DNA from 2 places in the Mycobacterium kokjensenii genome. Region 2 is predicted to be linked to the other one. Evidence: riboswitches for the same ligand, from Rfam matches in the RefSeq annotation. Region 2 holds a riboswitch; the other holds the start of a gene.

Region 1 (6,494 bases), 1.8 Mb from region 2:
GCGCCGATCGCGGAATTGAAGGTCGCGCTGGGCCGCATCACCGCCGACGTCTTGTCGCGGTCCGGTGCGTAGTAGCCGCCGATGTCCACCGACTTGCCCTGGACCTCGGCCAGCTCCGAGACGATGACGTCCTCGTTCTTGCCCAGCGCATCGGCCAGCCCGGCGAAGTGCTCGGCCAGCGCGGTGTCCTCGGTCTGCGCGGCCAGTTCCTCGGCCCAGTACTTCGCGAGGTAGAACTGGCTGCCCCGGTTGTCGAGCTCACCGGTCTTGCGCGACGGGTTCTTGTTGGCGTCGAGCAGCTTGCCGATCGCCGCGTCCAGCGTGGACCCGAGGATCTTGGCTGCGGTGTTGCCGGTCTTGGCGCCCAGGTCGTCGAAGCAGGCTCCCAGCGCGAGGAATTCGCCGAGCGAGTCCCAGCGCAGGTGGTTCTCCTCCACCAGCTGCTTGACGTGCTTGGGCGCCGAACCGCCGGCACCCGTCTCGTACATACCGCCGCCGGCCATCAACGGCACGATCGACAGCATCTTGGCGCTGGTGCCCAGTTCCAGGATCGGGAACAGGTCGGTGAGGTAGTCGCGCAGGATGTTGCCGGTCGCGGCGATGGTGTCCTGACCGCGGATCACCCGCTCCAGCGAGTACCGCATGGCCCAGACCTGCGGCAGGATGGTGATCTCCAGGCCCTCGGTGTCGTGATCGGCGAGGTACTTCTTGACCTTCTTGCGCAGCTCGTTCTCGTGCGGACGCTCGTCGTCGAGCCAGAACACCACCGGCATGCCCGAGACCCGCGCGCGATTGACGGCCAGCTTCACCCAGTCGCGGATCGGCGCGTCGCGCACCACCGGCATCCGCCAGATGTCACCGGCTTCGACGTTCTGGCTCAGCAGCACCTCCCCGGTGGCCAGGTCCACGATGTCGGCGACACCGTCCTCGGGGATCTCGAACGTCTTGTCGTGGCTGCCGTACTCCTCGGCCTTCTGTGCCATCAGGCCGACGTTGGGGACGGTGCCCATGGTGGCCGGGTCGAACTGCCCGTTGGTCTTGCAGAAGTTGATGATCTCCTGGTAGATCCGCGCGAACGTCGACTCGGGGTTGACCGCCTTGGTGTCCTTCTGGCGGCCGTCGGCGCCGTACATCTTGCCGCCGGCACGGATCATCGCCGGCATCGACGCGTCGACGATCACGTCCGACGGCGAGTGGAAGTTGGAGATGCCGTTGGCCGAGTCCACCATCGCCAGCTCGGGACGGTGCTCGTGGCAGGCGTGCAGGTCTTCGATGACCTCTTCACGCTTGGACGCCGGCAGCGTCTCGATCTTGCCGTAGAGGTCGGACAGACCGTTGTTGACGTTGACGCCCAACTCGTCGAAGAGTTCCTGGTGCTTGGCGAACGCGTCCTTGTAGAAGACCTTGATGGCGTGGCCGAACACGATGGGGTGACTGACCTTCATCATGGTGGCCTTGACGTGCAGCGAGAACATCACCCCGGTTTTGCGGGCGTCCTCCATCTGCTCCTCGTAGAACTCGCGCAGCGCCTTGACGCTCATGAACATCGAGTCGATGACGTCGCCGTCGAGCAGCGCCACCTTCTCCTTGAGGACGATCGTCTTGCCGCTGCGGGTCTTCAGCTCCATCTTGACGTCGCGATCGCGGTCGAGAGTCATCGACTTCTCGCCGTGGTAGAAGTCGCCGTGGCGCATCGTGGCCACGTGCGTGCGCGACGCCATCGACCACGCACCCATGCTGTGCGGGTGCTTACGCGCATACTCCTTGACCGCCTTGGGCGCACGACGGTCCGAGTTCCCTTCCCGCAGAACAGGGTTCACCGCGCTACCCAGGCACTTGGCGTAACGGTCGCGGATGTCCTTTTCCTGCTCGGTCTTCGGGTCCTCCGGGTAGTCGGGAACCTTGAACCCCTTGTCCTGCAGCTCCTTGATGGCGGCGACCAACTGCGGCACCGACGCACTGATGTTGGGCAGCTTGATGATGGTGGTGTCCGACAGTTGCGTGAGCCGACCCAGTTCGGCGAGGTTGTCGGGGACCCGCTGCGACTCGGTCAGGTAGTCGGGGAACGCGGCCAGGATGCGGGCCGCCACGGAGATGTCGCTGGGCGTGACGTCGATACCCGCGGGGCCGGTGAAGGCCTGCACGATCGGCAGGAAGGAGTACGTCGCCAGCAGCGGCGCCTCGTCGGTCAACGTGTAGATGATGGTCGGCTTGTCGGCGCACATGGCTGTTCTCCCGGCGTCAGGTTCTGAAACGAACGTTTTGTGCTGCGTGGTACACAGCCGCATCAGTATCGCGTACCTCACCCGCGCACCCGCCGCCGGTGAGCCTGTGGCGACGGTCCCGAAAGATGCGATAGGCTTCCTGACGGTCATGAGTGTCAGCGCGAAGCCCCGGCTTGCTGGCCGGCAACCCTCCAACCGCGGTGGGGTGCCCCGGGTGATGACCGGGTTGAGTAGCCACCTATCGGCTACGCGGCAAGCGCGGGTCCGCCACAACGGGCCCCCCGAGTAGAACAGGGGAACCTGATGCGTGCCTCATTGCGGCCGCTCGTCGGTGGCTGTTGTCGCTGAACCCACGTGATATTCCAGCGACAACCACTACCGAGGAAGCCTTTACCCACATGACCGCCGAGAACACCTCCGACCCGACGGCACGCTGGTCCTTCGAGACGAAGCAGGTCCACGCCGGGCAGACCCCCGACGCCGCGACCAACTCCCGCGCGCTGCCGATCTACCAGACCACCTCCTACACGTTCGACAACACCGATCACGCGGCCAAGCTGTTCGGCCTGGAGGTTCCGGGCAACATCTACACCCGGATCATGAACCCGACCAACGATGTCGTCGAGCAGCGCATCGCCGCCCTCGAGGGTGGGGTCGCGGCGTTGCTGCTGGCATCCGGTTCCGCTGCGGCGACGTACGCGATCCTCAACCTCGCCGGCACCGGTGACCACATCGTGTCCAGCCCGCGCCTCTACGGCGGCACCTACAACATGCTGCACTACTCGCTGACCAAACTGGGCATCGAGACCACCTTCGTCGAAGACCCCGATGACCTGGAGTCGTGGCGGGCGGCGGTGCGACCGAACACCAAGGCGTTCTTCGCCGAGACGATCTCCAACCCGAAGATCGACGTGCTGGACATCCCGGGTGTGTCGGGAGTGGCCCACGACAACGGCATCCCGCTGATCGTCGACAACACCGTCGCCACCCCCTACCTGATCCAGCCGCTGGCCCACGGCGCCGACATCGTGGTGCACTCGGCCACCAAGTACCTGGGCGGGCACGGCTCGACGATCGCGGGCGTGATCGTCGACGGCGGGAACTTCGATTGGACCCAGGGCCGCCACCCGGGCTTCACCACCCCCGACCCGAGCTACCACGGGGCGGTCTTCGCCGACCTGGGCGCACCGGCGTTCGCGTTGAAGGCCCGCGTGCAGTTGCTGCGCGACCTGGGTGCGGCCGTCTCGCCGTTCAACGCCTTCCTGATCGCCCAGGGCCTGGAGACGTTGAGCCTGCGGGTGGAGCGGCACGTCGCCAACGCCCAGCGGGTCGCGGAGTTCCTGGAAGCCCGCGAGGACGTGCTCAGCGTCAACTACGCCGGGCTGCCCAGTTCGCCCTGGCACGGCCTGGCCAAGCAACTGGCGCCCAAGGGCGTCGGCGGGGTGCTGTCCTTCGAGCTCGCCGGCGGTATCGAGGCGGGCCGGGCGTTCGTCGACGCACTGCAGCTGCACAGCCACGTCGCCAACATCGGTGACGTGCGGTCGCTGGTGATCCACCCGGCCTCGACGACACACGGCCAGCTCAGCGCCGAAGAGCAGCTGGCCAGCGGCGTCACCCCGGGCCTGGTGCGGCTCGCGGTCGGCATCGAGGGCATCGACGACATCCTGGCGGACCTGGAGCTCGGCTTCGCCGCGGCCGCGGCCAAGCTCGGCGACTCGTCGGCGCTGGCGGCTCGTTGAGGCGAGTCCCGGTGACGATCTCCGACGTATCCAGGCAGGCGCTGCCCGCCGTGGGAGAGACCGGCGTGGTCGGCATCGGGCCGCTGGTGTTGGAGAGCGGCGCGGTACTCGACGACGTACACATCGCGGTGCAGCGCTGGGGCGAGTTGTCGCCCCGGCGCGACAACGTCGTCATGGTGCTGCACGCACTCACCGGGGACTCCCATGTCGCCGGTCCCGCCGGCCCCGGGCATCCGACCCCGGGCTGGTGGGACGGGATCATCGGGCCCGGCGCCCCGATCGACACCGACCGCTGGTGCGCGGTGGCCACCAACGCCCTGGGCGGCTGCTGCGGCTCCACCGGCCCGGCATCGCTGGCCCGCGACGGCAAGCCGTGGGGCTCGCGGTTTCCGGCGATCTCGATTCGCGACCAGGTGGAAGCCGACATCGCCGCGCTGGCCGCACTCGGTATCACCGAGGTGGCCGCGGTGCTGGGCGGCTCGATGGGGGGCGCCAGGGGCCTGGAGTGGATGGTCGGCCACCCCGACCGGGTCGGCGCCGGGCTGCTGCTGGCCGTCGGCGCCCGCGCGACCGCCGACCAGATCGGCACCCAGAGCACGCAGGTCGCGGCCATCAAAGCCGACCCGAACTGGCAGGGCGGCGACTATCACGGCACCGGCCGTCACCCCGACGCCGGGTTGGCGCTGGCCCGGCGCATCGCGCACCTGACCTACCGGGGCGAGACCGAACTGGACCGCCGGTTCGCCAACGACTCCCAGGACGGCGAGGATCCGGCCGCCGGGGGCCGCTACGCCGTGGAGAGCTACCTGCAGCATCACGGCGACAAGCTGGTGTCGAGGTTCGATGCCGGCAGCTACGTAGCCCTGACCGACGCGCTGTCCGGCTTCGATGTCGGGCGCGGCCGCGGCGGGGTCGCCGCGGCGCTACAGGGCTGCCCGGTGCCCGCGGTGGTCGCCGGAATCACCTCCGACCGGCTCTACCCGCTGCGGCTGCAGGCGGAACTGGCCGAGTCGCTGCCGGGCTGTGCGGGGCTGGACGTCATCGACTCGGTGAACGGGCACGACGGCTTCCTGTTGGAGACCGAGCCGGTCGGCGAGCTGATCCGCAGGACGCTCGCCCTGGCCGAAAGCGCGCAGCGGCGATGAGCCCGGCCGGGCAGGGACGCCGCGACCGCTCGCTGTCGTTCGGCTCGCAGGCCGCCGCCTACGAACGGGGCCGGCCGTCCTATCCCCCGGACGCCATCGACTGGCTGTTGCCGCCGGGGGCCCGCGATGTCCTCGACCTGGGCGCCGGCACCGGCAAGCTCACCGCACGCCTGGTGGAGCGGGGCCTGGACGTGGTGGCCGTGGATCCGATCGCGGAAATGCTCGAAGTGCTGGCCACCGCGTTGCCCGGCACCCCGGCGCTGCTCGGTTCCGCCGAACAGATCCCCCTGCCGGACAACAGTGTCGACGCGGTCCTGGTGGCCCAGGCCTGGCATTGGTTCGATGCCACCCGGGCCATCCCCGAGCTGGTGCGGGTACTGCGCCCGGGCGGTCGGCTGGGCTTGGTCTGGAACACCCGCGACGAACGTCTGGGCTGGGTCAAGGAACTCGGCAACATCATCGGCCGCGAGGACGCCCGTGACGTGGTGGAGGCCGGTGTGCACCTGCCCGCGCCGTTCGGCGAGATCGAGAGCCACCAGGTGGAGTGGACCAATTATCTGACGCCGCAGGCACTGCTCGACCTGGTCGCCTCGCGTAGTTACTGCATCACCTCGCCGGACGCGGTGCGCACCAAGACGCTGGACCGGGTCCGCACACTGCTGGCCACCCATCCCGCACTGGCCGGCGCGGCGGGACTGTCGATGCCCTACGTCACCGTGTGCATGCGGGCCACGTTGAGCTGAGGGCCGCGTTCCCCGCGGACGAGCGTGCGCGGTTGTACAGAATTCACGGCGCGTCGCCGTGCAGACCCGCACGCTCACCGCACATCGGGCCGGCCGGCGGGGCTTAGGCGCTGAACAGGTCGGTGAAGTCGCCCACGATCGACTGCAGCGCCGCGCCGACGCTCAACAACTGGAACCCGATCGCGGTGGTCACCAACCCGACGTCGGCGGCGATGGGCAGCCCGATCGCGTTCACCAGATTGGTCAGCAGGTCGTCGTCGCCCATCAGCGAGTCGAAGAAGACGCTCACGTTGTAGGCGGGCATGGTGGTCAGCAGGGCGTTGATGATGTCGGCCGTCGGCAGCAGCACCGAATACATCGTGGCGGCCGCACCGGAGATCGTGTTGACGACGTCGAGGAGGCTGGGCAACGCGAAGTCGGTCAGCGAACCGGCCGCCTCGGAGACGTCGCCGAACGACAGGTGCCCGAGGTCGTAGATGAAGGCGTTGACCCCGTGCTGCAGTCCCTGCCCCAGTGAGGTCAGCAGCTCCATCACATCGATGTCCTCGGGGAACACCCCGAACGGGGTGGTCAGGTTCGCCGGACCCATGTCCCAGCCGCCGTGGGTCAGCTCCCCGTCGACATAGGTGTCGACGTTGCCGT
Region 2 (6,494 bases):
ATACATTAGCATGTGCATGCTATGTCCGGCTGACATCACTCCTGCCTCAGCCGTAGCGTCACAGCGGGCATGTGTTCTGTGGAAATCGGATAGCACCGGTGATATCAGCGTGACCGGATGCGTGGTCAGCGGCCCAATTGCACATAGTTTCCGGGGTTGATCGCGGACTCCCCCGACCACTGGTAGGCAGTCAGGGCGCCACCTTTGTCCTTGTTGACCGCGCTGAAGTCCACGCAGGCGGTGCGCGCGGTCCAGTCGACCAAGTGCTCGGGCTCGCCCGTGCGCCAGTAGTGGCCGTAGAACACCGGGACGGTGCCGGTGTAGACGTAGGACTGGGTGACCCCCTTGGGCTCCGCATCTGGAAGATTCGGGTAGGGATGACCGCAGTGGGCCGATTTCACCGCCCCCATCTCGGCGATCTGACGCAGAGTGCGCGCTTCACTGTCCCACCACCGGATGCGTGCCCGACGGCGAACGTCGCCGCCCTTGTCCACGTAGGGGGGCTGGCCGTGTTCGACCAGGCTGATCTCCGGGCCTTTGAGCAGGTTCTCGATTGCGCGGTACAGCCGATGATCTTCGTCGGTGGCGTCCACCAAGTGTGCGGTCTCGCCGAAGGGCACGTCGGTTCCGCAGTGCTGCAGCACGTCGGTGATCGACTCGTCGTGCCAACAGGCGTGCACCACCCGCAGGCCGGCCAAGTCGAGCCAGAGCGGCATGGTGGCAAACCAGTCCAGGTAGTGACGCTGCTGCTTCGCGGTCAGCTGGTCGAGGAAGGCCCGGTGCTGCCGGGCGTTCTGTTCGGACTTCGGGTGGTCCGGATCATCGTGCGGACGCCGATACTTCCCACTACCTTCCGGCCATTCGGTGTGGTAGGCCAGCGCGTTGAATTCGTGGTTGCCCATGACGATCTGGGCGCTGCCGGCCTCCACCATGGCTTTGGCGATTTCCAGCACGCGCAGCTGTCCGGGGCCGCGGTCGATCAGGTCACCGACGAAGATCACCTGCCGTTCCGGATGCCGGTATTCGCCTGCGCCGGAGGCTTTCCGGTAATCCAGTCGGGTCAGAAGCGCTTCGAGGTCGTCGGCGCAGCCGTGGACGTCGCCGATGATGTCGTAGCCCTGCACGGTGGAATCTGCCACTGAGGACCTCCCTTTCTCCTGCCTCTGGATTGTTTCAGTCGGTACCGACATGTCTTCTGGCCCCGTCGCGGATCTCGCCGCCGGAGGCTTCGTGGCGCCACACTAAGTCGAGTGCGTCAGGCGGCGCGGTACGCGGCCCCAGGTAGTGGCACCGCAGGCATCCAGGACGATCGCCCAGCACGACGCCGGGATGCTGGGACGGCCAGTGCTCCGGATCCGGTCCGTAGACGGATTCGTATGTCAGGCGGTGGTATTCGCGACGATTCCAGTAGCCGCGGGCAACGTTTACCGCGGTCGACGAGAGTTTCCACTGGGTAAAGCCCGTCACCAGTCGCTCGGTACCGGCTTCCCAGCCGAAGATCGCATCCCAGTACGGGCCCCAGGTGTTCGGGGCGTGCTTTGAGAACCGAATGGCGGGTTGCAGTCGCTCTGGTCCTCGGCTCATGCCGCACCCGCCAGGCGATACAGTGCCGCGCGTACCTCGTCGTCCAGATCGACGGGGCGCCGCAACGCCTCGACCACGTCGCGAAGTGCGTCTTCGATCCCGATGCCTCGCCGGCGTGCCCCGTACAACGCGCCGACGGCTACCGCATGGCCGGTGCCGAGCAGTGCGTGCACGAACACGGCCCGGCCGTCGGCCCGAAGGCGTTCGAGGACACGCACCGTATCGAGTAGCCCGAAATCCACGTTGACGGTGTCACCACCGAAATCCGCCGGTCGCACGTCGAGCGTGATGACTCCGTAGCACGGATCGGGGTCACCCGCTTCGGACAAGGTCACCACCACGTCGAGGCCCGGGCGCAGAAGCGATGTCACCCGCGCATACGGGCTGACGCCGCCGATCCAGAGGTCATCGTCGTGGGGATGCCGGCTCCCTTCCAGCTGAACCTTGTTCACCGAGGTGTCGTTCCGCCGCTCGGCTCCCGCCCACCCGATGATCGTGTCGGCCAAGGCGTCCAGGCTGTGGGCACGTATGCCGGGCCAGCCGCGCAGCGTCAGCCGCCAGTCTCCGGGGACCGCCGAGGCACCGTAGACCGCACCGAGCAGACCGCCGATGATCGCGGCCTCCTCAGTCGATGCGCCGTCACGCACCGCCGCCTGCACCGCGTTCCGCAGGTGATCGACGCGGAACACCCCGTTGGCGGGATCATCGTCGGGGATCGGGGTGTGCACGATCGTCGACAACGCGCGCGGCAACGCACCCCGGCTCTCACCGTTCGCGGCGCACGCCGACGGGTCATGGCGTTCGGCTTCATCGAATCGGTTCGACCACAACCGTTGTCGGGATGATTCCAGTAGTTGCAGGCCCGCCCGGATATCGAGTTCTCTGGTCAGAATCGCATGGCGAATCGCGGCGCACCACAGCACCGCGGAGTCGGAGACGTCGGGATCGTGCTGGATCAGTGCGGCAATCGGCCGGACCACGCCGGCAAGTTCGGCGGCGTCGCCGAGGCAAGCCAATGCCGCCGGCGCGGCCGGTATCACCGAAGTGGTCCGATCCCCGCCGCCGGCGGATCCTCGCCACCAATCCCAGCGCGCGGCAATGCGTTCGCGAGTTCCTTTCTCGCGCACGTCCGCGCCAGCCGCTAGCAACTCGGCGACCGGAATCACCCTGGCCGTGCCGCCTGCCCACGCCCCACCGTTCGCGGCGGCCAGCGCCTCGCCTGCTGCGGCGCCGAGCAGGCCGCCGCGGGCGCGGTCACGTCGAATCGTGGTCAAAGGCGTAGATCTGGTGTTGCCCATTGCATTACTCCTGAATGCCCGGGCCTCATCGAAGAGGCGCTCTTGCCGGACACCGGTCGGTGTCGGCCGCTTCGTCATCCGAGCCACCCACGAGCGTGGGGTTGGCGTGCCATCCAGTCGGAGCTTGTCGACGGCAACTCGTGAAGCAGATTCAGTATACCGGAGGCCGCCGACGAGCAGACGACCGGGTCGGATCACCTACTGCCCCAGCCTGATCCGTCGACACCGGAACGTGTCGTACCCCCGATCTATCATGTAAGTGGCTCAAGAGAGGACAGCAGATCGGGTACCTGGCCCGCTGTCACGGCAACCGCGCCCCACCGCACGGTGCCCCAGGGGAAGAGCCGGCACACCGACCGGGTGTGCAAGCGGTGTCCGCCCGAACGTGGCGAAACCAGAACGGCACGACATGCGCAGCGACGGCTGTCTCCCCGCGCCTCCGCCGGCCTCGCCCACTGCGGTAGCGAACCTCCGCCGCCGCTCGCGGCCCGTTGTCCGCTGTTCAGAAAGGAGCAATCACGTGCTGAAGAAACTCCGCGACCGGATCAGCTTCCTGCTGGCCAGATACGCAAACGCGATCATGGGCCTCTACATCGCGATGGCGTGGGTCCACGTGATCGTCTGGAAGGTACTGCTCTCGCTGTGGATCATCATGATCGTGTTACTGGTCCCCATCCTCTGCGTCCAGGTAATCCAAGCGCTGCTCGGCATCAGCGGGATCTGAGCGGGCCGCTACCCTGACGACGGTGACCGGAGGAAGCCGCTGGCAGACCGCCAAGACCGTGGCGTGGCGGATCGGGATCGCCGTGGTGGTGGCCGCGATCTTCGCCGGCCTGGTGCACGTCAATCGCACCCACCCGATGCATTCCCAGGCGACCATCCCCTCGGCGGACGCGATCGGGCCCGGTATCGGCATCAGCGTCGTCTCCGACGGCCAACCGGAGACCAAGATCTGCACCGCCGGGTTCCTGGTGCGCACCCGTGATGACCGGCCCGCGCTGCTGACCGCCGGGCACTGCAACCCCGACGGCGGTGCCGGACAGGTCGACATCCGCCACGGCGGGGTATGGGCGTTTCGCACCATCGGCGCGTTCACCGAGACCGTGCACGACGGCAGCACCTGGGACGACTACGACATCGGGCTGATCAGCATCGACGATCCGGGCAAGATCCCGTTGACCTCGATGGTCGACGGACATCCGGTGGTCGGTGTCGCCGAGCACGTCGACGTCGGTGATGTGCTGTGTCACTACGGGATCCGCAGCGGAGGTCCGGTATGCGGGCCGGTGGTGGCCAGCGAGGCCAACAAGGTCCGCTTCGAGGCCGGCGGCACCTGCGGGGATTCCGGTGGGCCCACCTACCGGCTGCGCGAGGACGGTACCGCCGAGGCGGTCGGCATCTATATCGCGGTCTCCGACGGCACTTACTCGGAACCCAAGTGCGAAGACCCGCACCCGTTCTCGATCGCCCAGACCATTACGCCGTGGTTGGCGGCGTGGGATCTGACGTTGGACACCAGCACCGGGCGGGTATCGGGCTGATAACGTGTCGGCGCCGCCGATAGCGGTGCGGAGATAACGCTCGTAACCTGGGGAGATAACCCTAGGAGGGCAGAACAATGGCTACCTCGGTTCTATCTCCCACCACCGCCGTGCAGGACCGCACCCGGATGTTCGCGCGCGTGCTCGGCCCGTTACTGGTGATCCTCACCGCCTCGGCGATCTTCCGTGCCCCGCAGGTCTGGGAGCGCGCCTCGGAGTCCGGCACCGATCCGTTGTTGCTGTGGGTCGCCGGGGCGTTCACGCTGCTGGCCGGTCTGGTCGTGGTCGCGTTTCACCCGTACTGGCGGGGCCCGGCGGCGCTCTTCGTCTCGGTGACGGGCTGGATCACCGCCCTGAAGGGGTTCGCGTTGAGTGTGTTCCCCGACGCCGGGATGTCGACTGCCAACATCGCCATGCACGCCGAGGGCTGGGCGCGCGCCGCCTACGTGCTGTTCGCCCTGATCGGGCTGTATCTGACCTATGTCGGGTGGGCGCCGCAGCGCGATCAGGGGCGGTAGGCGGCGGCGCCCACCCCCATACGGCAGGATGACGGCCATGGCGAATCCATGGGCGCAGCTGGAACAGGAACTGTTTGACGCGGCGACCGCCGAACCCCGCGACAACCAACGTTTCGTCACCGCCTTGGAACAGGCGGTTCAGGCCTGCCACACCGACAAGCGCGCCGCGAAGCATTTCGAGCTCGGCGAGCTGTACCTGTACCTCAGCGAGGAATACCAGGCGTTGGACCGCTACGACGACGCGCTGGTGGCCGCCGACCGGGCCGTCGAGACCGGGTTGGAACTGACACCCGACGCACGGTGCCTGCGCGCGGAGATCCTGATGCGCACCGGCCGCATCGCCGAAGCCGAGCCGATCTGGGCGGCAGTGCTCGCCGATACCCCCGATGACGTATGGCTGTACAACAATGCCGGGCTGGAGTACGCCGAGACCGGTGACCACGTCACCGCACTGGACTGGTTGACCAAGGGCCTGCAACTGGCGCTGGCCACCGGTGACCCCGAGGGCGCAGCCGACCAGCTGTACGAACTGCGCCAGGAGAGTCTGGAACACCTCGGCCAGTCCGCCGACGAGTTGCAGCAGCAGGCGGAGGAGTTTCTCGACGCGCTCGAGCAGGACCATCCGGAGTGGCCGATGCCGGCGGAGGACTCCCCGATCGACCCGTTCGACAAGATGGTGCTCGCCTGGCTGCCGACCGGCGACTACGACGACGCACTGGCGGCATGGCCGGAGTTTGCGGCCACCGAGTTGATGGCCGAATCGGCGGGGCCGCTACCCCATTCGACGTACTGCGTCGCGCTGCAGCAGCGGCTCGAGGAGCTGTCCGAAGCGGGATTTCCCACCCTGGTGATCGCGCCGGTGTCGGTGGCGGCGTTCACCGCCTGGTGTGCCGAAGCTGACCGGGACCCCGACTCCGCTGAGTCACGTATCGGATACGCCGAGCACCTGGCGATCACCGATGCCGCCTCGCTGATCGCCTGGCCGCCGGGCCGGAACTATCCGTGCTGGTGCGGTTCGGGACGCAAATACAAGAAGTGCTGTGCGGCACCGGGAGCGATGGCTGCAGTGTGATCACCGCTCGGCTGCAGGTGGTGCTGCGCGACGTCGAGCCGAAGGTGCTCCGGGTGTTCGACGTGCCGTCGACGGCCACCTTGCCCGAGCTACACGATCTGCTGCAGGCCGGCATCGGCTGGACGGACTCGCACCTGCACCAATTCGTCACCGCCGACGCCACGTACGGCATGGTGATCCCCGACGAAGAAGGTGTGGCCCGAAGATATGCGTGACGAGGCCGGTGCCCGGCTGGCAGACCTGGCGCCCGGCTTCGAATACCACTATGACTTCGGCGACGGCTGGATCCACGATGTAGAGATTCTGCGCCGCGGCTGCCAGAATGCTGGAATGCAGAAGCGAGTGTCGAGATGCAACGCATTGAGATGTTGAGTCGGTTGATCAAGACAGCCGAAGCGTGCGACACGTTTGGGATGCAAACCTGGTCTGAACGCCAGAAAGAGTGGGGACCTCGCATACCTGGCTCATCGGTCCTCGATGA

Evidence for each region. Region 2 has a riboswitch for S-adenosylmethionine ahead of RCP38_RS02810 (hypothetical protein). Riboswitches for the same ligand answer to the same signal wherever they lie in the genome.
Region 1: it holds a riboswitch for S-adenosylmethionine, as region 2 does, so the genes downstream of both, RCP38_RS14650 (bifunctional o-acetylhomoserine/o-acetylserine sulfhydrylase) here and RCP38_RS02810 (hypothetical protein) in region 2, are expected to answer to the same signal.

Annotation. Positions count from the first base shown of each region.
Region 1 is NZ_OY726394.1:3,122,746-3,129,239, forward strand. It holds gene RCP38_RS14645 (NADP-dependent isocitrate dehydrogenase) at 1-2,225, opposite strand, end outside; SAM riboswitch class IV at 2,370-2,490, shown strand; gene RCP38_RS14650 (bifunctional o-acetylhomoserine/o-acetylserine sulfhydrylase) at 2,624-3,964, shown strand; gene metX (homoserine O-acetyltransferase MetX) at 3,976-5,109, shown strand; gene RCP38_RS14660 (class I SAM-dependent methyltransferase) at 5,106-5,852, shown strand; gene RCP38_RS14665 (PE-PPE domain-containing protein) at 5,956-6,494, opposite strand, start outside.
Region 2 is NZ_OY726394.1:603,404-609,897, reverse strand. It holds gene RCP38_RS02825 (metallophosphoesterase) at 126-1,139, opposite strand; gene RCP38_RS02820 (hypothetical protein) at 1,174-1,584, opposite strand; gene RCP38_RS02815 (ADP-ribosylglycohydrolase family protein) at 1,581-2,882, opposite strand; SAM riboswitch class IV at 2,916-3,028, opposite strand; SAM riboswitch class IV at 3,145-3,259, shown strand; gene RCP38_RS02810 (hypothetical protein) at 3,403-3,606, shown strand; gene RCP38_RS02805 (chymotrypsin family serine protease) at 3,629-4,423, shown strand; gene RCP38_RS02800 (hypothetical protein) at 4,501-4,941, shown strand; gene RCP38_RS02795 (tetratricopeptide repeat protein) at 4,979-6,013, shown strand; gene RCP38_RS02790 (IS1096 element passenger TnpR family protein) at 6,010-6,228, shown strand; gene RCP38_RS02785 (hypothetical protein) at 6,221-6,385, shown strand.